3 regions of the Pectinatus sottacetonis genome follow, and region 1 is predicted to be linked to each of the others. Evidence: riboswitches for the same ligand, from Rfam matches in the RefSeq annotation. Region 1 holds a riboswitch; each other region holds the start of a gene.
What was found. Region 1 has a riboswitch for cobalamin ahead of I6760_RS07755 (TonB-dependent receptor plug domain-containing protein). Riboswitches for the same ligand answer to the same signal wherever they lie in the genome.
Positions count from the first base shown of each region.

Region 2: it holds a riboswitch for cobalamin, as region 1 does, so the genes downstream of both, I6760_RS04585 (TonB-dependent receptor) here and I6760_RS07755 (TonB-dependent receptor plug domain-containing protein) in region 1, are expected to answer to the same signal.
Region 3: it holds a riboswitch for cobalamin, as region 1 does, so the genes downstream of both, I6760_RS06640 (sirohydrochlorin cobaltochelatase) here and I6760_RS07755 (TonB-dependent receptor plug domain-containing protein) in region 1, are expected to answer to the same signal.

Region 1 covers NZ_WIQK01000001.1:1,659,157-1,662,449, forward strand. The annotation lists gene I6760_RS07745 (prolipoprotein diacylglyceryl transferase) at 1-741, shown strand, start outside; gene I6760_RS07750 (ASCH domain-containing protein) at 892-1,236, shown strand; cobalamin riboswitch at 1,291-1,468, shown strand; gene I6760_RS07755 (TonB-dependent receptor plug domain-containing protein) at 1,674-3,293, shown strand, end outside.
Region 2 covers NZ_WIQK01000001.1:999,502-1,002,794, reverse strand. The annotation lists gene I6760_RS04590 (energy transducer TonB) at 1-823, opposite strand, end outside; cobalamin riboswitch at 941-1,114, opposite strand; cobalamin riboswitch at 1,367-1,539, shown strand; gene I6760_RS04585 (TonB-dependent receptor) at 1,740-3,293, shown strand, end outside.
Region 3 covers NZ_WIQK01000001.1:1,442,593-1,445,885, reverse strand. The annotation lists gene cobI (precorrin-2 C(20)-methyltransferase) at 1-73, opposite strand, end outside; gene I6760_RS06640 (sirohydrochlorin cobaltochelatase) at 341-1,339, opposite strand; cobalamin riboswitch at 1,605-1,789, opposite strand; gene I6760_RS06635 (hypothetical protein) at 2,057-2,503, opposite strand; gene I6760_RS06630 (DedA family protein) at 2,687-3,280, shown strand.

The DNA.
Region 1 (3,293 bases):
ATTGTAGGAATGGTTATAACATGGCTTAATGTGGTAAAAAGAAAGGAAAATTTTTCAGTAATAATTGACATGTTGCTTTGTACTATACCAGCAGGGATTGTTTGCAGCAGAGTAATATATGTGTTTTTTCACTGGCCAGAGTTTTCCTATAATATTTATAATATAGTCATGCTTAATAAGGGTGGGATGTCTGTATATGGGGCTTTTGCCGGATTATTGCTGGGGACATTAGTATATACATATGTGTCAGACAGGGATTTTTGGTTTTGGCTGGATGTATTGACACCAGGAATGATTGCCGGGCTTATGGTTAATCAAATCGGTAATTTTTGCATGCAGAATACAATCGGCAGTCCTTTTCCCATAAGTGTAAGCAGCAATCATGCTTTAGCAGTATATCTTCAATTTAAGCAAAGACCAGCTGGTTTTGAAAACTATTTGTATTACAGACCAGTGGCATTATATCAGGCTGGGGCTTTAGGAATAATTTTGCTATATTCAATAGCATTGACATATATGCAGGTCATTTATAATAAAATATCTTATGGTACCATTTTTTTGTCAGCAATCATTTTAGCGACGGGATGCAGATTTTATTTTGGTTTTATGTATTTATCAACCCATATAGATATAAGCCTGCATACTGGACAATATATTGCTTTATTAATAATGGCAGCTTGCGGCATTATTTATTATTATCGGAAGAAAAAAATTAGAAATAAAAATACATATCATTACTAAATATATAATATAATATGTATATATAAGACGTTTTATAAGATACGGAGCTAACAGTATGAAGCCGTTTCTCCGTAAGAGATAGTATTTACTGTTGACAACAGATAAAAATATATTTTGGGGTTTTATCCTGAGAGAGAAGAGGTAATTCTTATGATGGCATTAAATTTTCAGGCACCTAAACATGAAAAATTATTGATGATTCGTCAAAAAAATTGTACAGTGCGTTTGGGGGATGTGAGTAAACACTTTCCAGAAAGTTCATTAGTATGGATCACTACAGGTGGTAAATTTCAACCTAAGAAAAAACTTTTTATTGCTTTTTTGGATAAGGTACAGGTTAAAACGATGGCTGAATTGACATCAGAAGATCTTGATCATCAGAACCCGGAGATAAACACACGGGAAGATCTAGTACGCGATTTTGAAAATATTTATAAAAAAAGAATAACATTGGAAGATACTGTAACTGTAATCTATTTTTCCGAAGTTTTATAAGTATTAACAATAAATAATATCTATGCTATAATATTATCTGTACATGAACTGAAAATTGAATATAATGAACCAGGTGCCTTAAAGGCTCAATAGAGAAGCCGGTAAAAGCCGGCACGGTCCCGCCACTGTAACAGGGAGCAATTTTACAAAATGTCACTGAGTAATTATCTTGGGAAGGCGTAAAAGAGCGAAGATCTGAAGTCAGGAGAACTGCCTGGTTAACAAATCACGGTTATGACCTACGAGCGATGGGAAATGGGATTTATTGTAATTGTATATTAAGCACCGATAGGGGTTTATAATGTACACTAAGCTTTCGCGTCTATGGCGAAGGCTTTTTTTGTGTCAATTATAAAATTTTATCAACGTATTCCAAGGGCAGGCTCAAATGTGTTGTCCGCCATAGAATAAATAATATATTATATAAGGAGATTTTTATGAAAAGACTGAAAAAAATAATATTTTTAACTGCTGTTTGTACAGCAACAATCCCGGGAAACATTACTGCTGCCCAGCAAGCAGTGAATGCCAGTGTTGATGGAAAGGATGGACAGTCTGCAGAGTATAATATTGACAATACGATAGTCACAGCCACGCGTAGTAAGAAAAAAAATATTGAAGTGCCTGAGTCTGTAGAAGTAATTACTGCTGAACAAATAAAAAACAGCGGTGCGACAAACGCTGCTGAAGCTTTAGCGAAAGTAAATGGGTTTACTTATAAATCATTTGGACCTGCCGGAGCTTCACGAGGAGCTATGAATAATGAATTAATAATACGCGGTGTAGGTAATGGAACTTTGGTTTTATTAAATGGCAATCCTATTTCCTGGCGGGGAAAGTATGATATAGACGAAATACCGGCTGAAAGTATTGAGCGCATTGAAATAGTAAAAGGAAGTGGCTCAATTTTATATGGCAGTGAAGCAATGGGTGGTGTGGTCAACATCATAACAAAAAAAACAGCCCAAAATACAGTGACTGCTGGTATAGGAAATTATGGCAGGAAATTTTATAATATCAATGCTGGAACTGATAAAATAACAATCAATTACAATCGTGATAAATGGGGAACTGTATCTGACCTCAGTGAAAAATATATTAATTTACATAAGCTTAAAGGAATTGCCCAGACCGATGTGAAAGATGTGCAGAAAGAAAGTGCCGCAGTAAATTATAAGATAAATAATAATTGGAATGCATTTTATGGATATTATCATACCAAAGCTATTTATGATTATTTTATGAGCAGCGTTGATGAGTCAACCGAGGGCATTACATCAGGTATGACATATAATATTCATAAAGCGGTCACTACGCAGCGCATTGGACAATTATCTTATCACGATAATAATGTTAAAGGCAATTTTTATTATAATACGGGAATAATAAAATACAGCGGTCCGACATTTATAGACCGTATGGGAAATCAGGTAAATGATTTTTATAATACGCGTGAACGTAATACATCCTACGGAATTGACGGTCAAAGGACCTGGCATATTGGGGAAAAAACCAATATAATAAGCGGTTTGGATTTGCAAAGAGAAAAATATGAACCACTATTAACAGGTCATGGGGAAAGTGGAAGAAATCGGTCAAGAAATAACTGGGGTGTATTTACGCAGTGGGAACAGCAATTTGACAAGAAAAATACAGGTACTATTGGTATGAGAGAAACATGGACCACTGATGCGGATAACGACCAGAATTACAGTAATTTCAGCATGGCAGGCAGTATTTTACATAAAATGGATAATGAAAATAACATATATTTAAATATTAACCAGTCCTTTATTATGCCGACATTTGCACAGATGTATGGTTCAAGCGATAAGGCAGTGCCTAATCCCGGGCTGAAACCGCAGACAGGGATAAATTACGAGCTGGGCTGGAAGAAAAATAGTGGTAGACATAATTGGAAAGCAGCTGTTTTTCATACTGTCATAAAAGATAATATCACAGCAAAATTAAACAATGCCAAGACCGAATATACATATTTGAATGAAGATTTCAGAAATACTGGGATAGAATTATCATGTGATATTGCTGATAAGGCA
Region 2 (3,293 bases), 660 kb from region 1:
AAGCATTACGAGCCGGTACAAATGTCCAGCGATATGATGTATTGATAGCAGCAGAATCAAAAGCACTTTGCCCGGATGATGAGGTAACAATAACATTTTCAACATGGCCAGAAGCACTGACAGTCATTTTTACTCTTACAGATCCTTCAATTTCTGAATCACGCATACTCGAAGGATAGGAAGGCGATGGAGCATTAAGAGGTCTAGGAGGGACTGTTACTTTAAGTCTGCTGCCATGTCCTGATCCGTTGCCTGAACCGGTACCACTGCCGTGGCCTGATCCAGAGCCGCCACCTGTGCCAGAGCCGCTGCCGCCACCTGAACCGGAACCATTGCCGGGTCCCTTGCCCGTGCCAATTCCACCACCAGAGCCACTGCCATTTCCATTGCTGCTATTGCTGCCAGCAGATTTACCAGTCCCCTGTGCAGTGTTATTATCACTATTTGCTAAAGCAGTTTGTTTAGTGTTGTTAGCATTGTCCTCCCTTATTGGTTGAGGTGCATTAGGATTAAAAGTTGATTCTGAAACAGGTTGATTTTTTTTATCATTAGAAATAGCATTTTGTGCAGCAGGTAGGACAACATCATTTTTAGTAATGGCATTGTTTTGTCCGCCACCACCGCCACCACCTCCTCCAGCGTCAGAAGAAGATGAAGCATCATCGGTATAATAAATAAGATTAGAATCAGGATAATGAATATGTTTGTTAATAGCAAAAAAACCACTTAATGCCAGTATAAGAAATAAAATCAGGTGGACAAGAATAGAGATAACCAGGCCTTGCTTATGATAATTATTGTTATTGTAAGTTGATGATGTCATAATTAAATTTCCTTAAAATTAAAGAGCACATTCAAGGAAAAGAATGTGCTCTTTATAATATCATAAAAAATAATGACATCATAATAAAACAATCCCCTTCCCATCGCTCGTGGGTTTTAACGGTGATTTTAGCAGGCAGTTCTTCTGGCTCTGGATCATTACCATACTTGCGCCTTCCCAGTTTCCCAGTGACATTAGTGAAGTATGATTCCCCTTTACAGCGGCGGGACCGCAACGGTGTAGACCGTACTTTTCTATTAAGCTTACAGCACCTGCTGATTTAATAATTGATAATTATATCAAGATAATAAATCTAACTTCTATGATATAAAGCTTTAAATTATTTGTCAAGAAATATAAATTAAACTATTAGAGCATATATATCACAAAATTTATCTATTTATAGGATTTTATGTAATATGTGGTTGTACTTTAGGGTAAAATTATTAATAATAAGTGAAATAAATAATTTTTGTCAATAATAATATTTATATTACCTATTGATTTTATATAGGTAAAGTTATAAAATGAAAATGTTTTTAAAAAAATATCGAGGGAATAAGTGTCCACTAGGACTTAATAGAGAAACTGGTAAAAACCAGTACGGTCACGCCGCTGTAACAGGGAGCAAGCCTTTTATGCCATTGGAGAAATCTGAGAAGGCTGGTATTGCAATGAACTGGAGTCAGAAGAACTGCTTATTCAGCAATCACCATTATAACCTGCGAGTGATAGGGACGGCGATTATACAATATTTATTGATATTATTCACTGGCCTTTGGCCAGTTCTTTTATTGTAAAAAGGTCATTTCCTCTTGGTAATGGCCTTTTTGTTATAAAAAAATTTATTAACTAAATTCAATATTAATAAAGTAAATGCAGCGGTTATAGCGGATTTTTAATTTAAAGGAGTAATATGATGAGATATTGTTTACGGAAAAGATTGTTGTTTACCGTCTGCTGTGGAGGAATGTTATGGGGGATGACAACAGGTTACGCTGCATCTGCGAATACGGACGAATTTGCTTTGGATAGTACTGTAGTGACAGCAACAAGAACAATAAAAAAAAGAAAAAATGTACCAGCAAATGTCAGTGTGATAACAGCAGAGAATATAAAATGCAGAAACATACATTCTGTTCCAGAGGCATTACAAATGCTTCCAGGTGTATATATGGATCAAACAGCGCAAGGAGGAATACAAATCAGAGGATTCGATTCGTCAGATATCTTGGTTTTAGTAAATGGACAGCAGATAAACGATCCATTTAGTGGTAGTGTAAATTGGGAAATACTTCCTGTAGAAAATATAGCTAGGATTGAAGTTCTACGGGGAGCAGCGTCCTCATTATATGGTGGGCATGCAGTTGGGGCTGTAGTAAATATATTTACTGTGGAAAATAAAAAAAAGCTAGCGGTAAATATTGTAAAATCATATGGAAGTAATAATACACATAAAGATGCGATATATATAAATAGTAAAATAAACAAAAAAATTTCTGTTGGGATAGGATATGAAAATAATAAATCAGCAGGATATAAGGGGTATTACTATACATCATCAGGAAGTAATATAGGTAGTGGTACTTCCACAACTACGCTGCCAAAATTAAGCAATGGCAATTATGTCATTGGCGGAAGAGGGGAAAAAGAATGGAATAATAAAAATTATTCTTTTGAATTTTTATATAAATTTGATAAGAGTAAATCAATAAAATATAATTATTTAAAAAGTAGAAGTAGATATAATTATAAAAATCCATTTAGTTATATTTATGATAAAGATGGTAAGCAGGTATTTAGCGGAAAAGTATTGACTCAGGATGGCCGAGTAGTTAGTTTTTCTCCAGCACGATTTTTAGGATATGATGGTAAAAAGGAAGCTGCCTTACATACGCTTAATTATAAAGACCAAGAAAATAGTATATACCTGCATTTAGGATATTTGGACATAAGTCATAATGGATATAGTAGCCCGCTTAATCCAACATCAATAAATTGGTCGGGGACAGGTATAGATTCAACTTATCCAAGTAAAACGTATAATATTGATTTGCAAAAAACATGGGAAAAAGCAAAAAAACACGTTGTAGTAACAGGACTTTCTTTTGATCAGGAAAGCTTTGACCAAAAGAGATCATATTTGAATAATTGGCGAAATCATGATTCAATAAGTTGTACATATGGATTGTTTGAAAGGCATGGAGGAAAAACACGTAATACAGCAGTGTTTTTACAAGATGAATATAAAGCTGCTGATAAAGTCACATTATATACAGGTTTACGAATGGACTATTTTAAAAAATACGGTGGATTTAGTAAGTATATCAATGCTGATGGTTCCTTTAGCAGGGTAGTAAATCATAAAGAGGGAAATTATACAGAATTTAGTCCTAAAATAGCATTGGATTATAAATTTAATAACAAAGTAACAGCGTATGTGTCTTATGGTCATTCTTTTAATCCACCG
Region 3 (3,293 bases), 220 kb from region 1:
TTTTTATTGCCTTCATTGTAAGCAAATCAGGATCGCCTGGTCCAACACCTATACCATAAAAAATACCTGTCATTAATAACTCTCCTCAAATATAATAATTTATACACACAATATAGAATTATACAAAATTTTTCTCTTAAAGGCAAAAACTTTTTTAGCACAATGAGGCTGTCGTACGAACAATATCAGCTTTATAAAGATGCAGTTACCTCCATGTATTCCTACTGTTTTAAGCCCAGATAGGAAAACGGGATATTGCAATATTATAATCGAAAATGTTTACGTACTACAGCCCCATTATAAAGTTATCATATATATTTATGAGCAGACGGTTTTTTTATTATTTTGCTTCTAATGCATTCCATGCTTCATTAGCACGTTCTACAAATATATTGCGTACTGCTGCATTTTCGCCTAATCCATGAATATAAGTCTTTACTTCAAATCCTTCTTTTTCCAAAATCGATTTATGAGATTCAGCAGTATTACCCGCCATATCATTATGAGCATGATCACCTGCTACCATCATCATCGGCATAAGGGTTACTTTTTTAATTCCTTTTGCCTTTAACTGAGGAATAATGGTTTCCAAGCTAGGCCATCCTTCTACTGTGTAAATATATACATTGTGCATGTTCAACATGTTCATATGATTCTGGATAACGGAATAATATGCATTATTAGGATTCGGAGTTCCATGGCCCATTACTAATACAGCTTCATCAGCAGCTATATTTTTAGGGAACTGCGTCGAAAATGCTTTCAAGAATTCTGTTACATCATCACGCTGATGTTCCTGTCCCATCCAATACATTGCAGGTACACCAATAGTCATTTTTTTGAAATCTTTTTTATACAGATCATATACTGCTGTGTCATATGAATATTCCATCCCGGGAATAACATCCAAAGAAGCTATAGCTATACGGGTATAACCTTCTTTCTTCAGTTCTTTAAGAGCTTTTTCCGGATCTGGAATTGTAATTCCTTCATGTGCCTTTATTCTATCTATAATGATATGTGACGTAAATGATAAAATAACTTTGGTATTAGGATGAGCTGCCTGAATTGCCTGTACAGTTCTTTCAATCGTCTTCTTACGTGAATCTTTGTATGTAGTCCCAAAGCTCATTACCAAAATAGCATCCTTGTTTTTTACATTTACCATCTGTGGGTTGTTATAAGTACGCACTCCAATTTCAGCAGCTTCTTTCAATGCTGGTGTAGCATCTTTAACTTCTGGATTCAATTTGTAGCTAGCGTAAGAAGTAGCCATGAATCCTGTCATCGCCATGCAGGCCACTGAAGTAACTAACATTTTTTTCCAACTAAACTTCATTTTACAACACTCTCCTAAAAATTTTGTTAATTAACAAATTTTTCAGTGCTCAATCACGTACTCAGGCAATGAATATCCATCAACCGTCTGAAAAAAATGCCTTCTATTGTAGTAACAATCACAACAGAAAGCATTTACTGACAAATATCAAAAATATTGTCCGAAAATACCACCTACCTATCTCTCGCAGGTACTACATAATTGCTTATATAGACAGCTTACCCTAAAACAAACAGTAAGTCTGCCTTATAGATAAAATTATGTAACGGTGATCGACAAACAGGCAGTTCTCCTGGCTCTGAGTCATAGCTATCTGTGCCTTCCCATGCAGTTATAACTGTCACAGTGACATTCGTACAGATTTGCTCGTCATTACAGTGGCGGGACCGCGTTGGCTTTAAACCTACTTCTCTTTTAAGTCTCTAGGACACCTGTTTCACTGATATTAAATTTTGTCTTGGCATATTCTCACAACTAAAGTCAAAGAATTTTGAGATATTACCGAACTATGCCTGCTAAAATAACAGGTCTTGCAAATTCTCTCTACAATGGACAATGCCCTGCCCATAAACCATCCACACTTGAACTATAAATCCGGTGAATGTCTCGTAAAAATATATGCCCAAAAGCAACAGTTTTACGGTTTATTCTAGTAACTTATGATACAATTAATTAGCTGTATTGTCAATAAAAGTACCTTATATTTTTATTTACTTATTATATCTTAACATCTATTTGGGCAGAAACACCGACTCCCTGCACCCGAGAAACGTTTGTTATCCTTTTAGCATTTATGGGGATAAGACCTTTTATCCTGAATCTGCTATCAGCAAAATCGCCTTCAACTTGTAAAACTGCTTTTGTTTTATCAATAGCATCCTGTGGTCCAGTAACCTGTGCTGCCCCAACATATGAACCATTGCCAACTGAAATTATTGGCACCACTTTGGTAGCATATGAAGTTCCCATACCATTTTGAGATAGCAGCTTATTTATCCCTGTATTTAAAGGAACTGCAAATCTATCTACCAATATTGATATTCCACTAATTTTTAAAGCACTGCCTAACAAACTGCCCAAATTAAACGCCTGTGTTGTCTGCACAACGGTAGTCAATGTTCCCATGACAATTGCTGCTACAATTATCGTTTTCTTTATTTTCATTCTAATCCCTTCTTCATATAAATTACATTTTTTTATTATATCATAATCCCTAACTAGTATATTAACTAGATTAGATACTTAAGCCATATAAATCTAAATAAACTTATACACTAGAGCTATAGAATAAAATATTGTATAATCAATATTATAATACTATTTAAAAAAAGAAAAGAGAACTATTACATGGAACAATATTCAACTTTATTTTTACAGTTCATCACTTCCTGGGGATATTTAGCCATAGCTCTATTGATGGCATTGGAAAATGCATGTATTCCTATTCCTAGCGAACTTATCCTGGGTTTTGCCGGATATCTTGTTTTTGCTGGAAAAATGAATTTTGCTGAAGCTGTAATTGCTGGTATAATTGGTGGCATGATTGGCTCAATAATAACATATTACATCGGTTTTTTAGGTGGCCGGCCTTTTGTGGAGAAATATGGCAAATATTTTTTTATGAAGAAAGACCATGTTGCTGCCGCTCAAAAGTGGTTTGACAATTACGGTTTAAAAGCCGTTTTTTTCAGCCGTATGCTCCCTGTCGTTCGCACATTTATTTCTTTGCCAGCAGGCTTTGCTAAAATTAATATTAAAAAATTTATTGCCTGTACTTTTGCCGGCTCCCTACCCTGGACTATCTTAATTATATATATAGGTAATTTTCTCGGTGAAAACTGGAAAAAAATGCTTGCCGTTGGACACGATTTCAGCCTGTTAATATGTGTTATTATTATTGCCGTTATTATTATTATTTATATACATCAGCATAAAAAATAACATAAATTTCTAA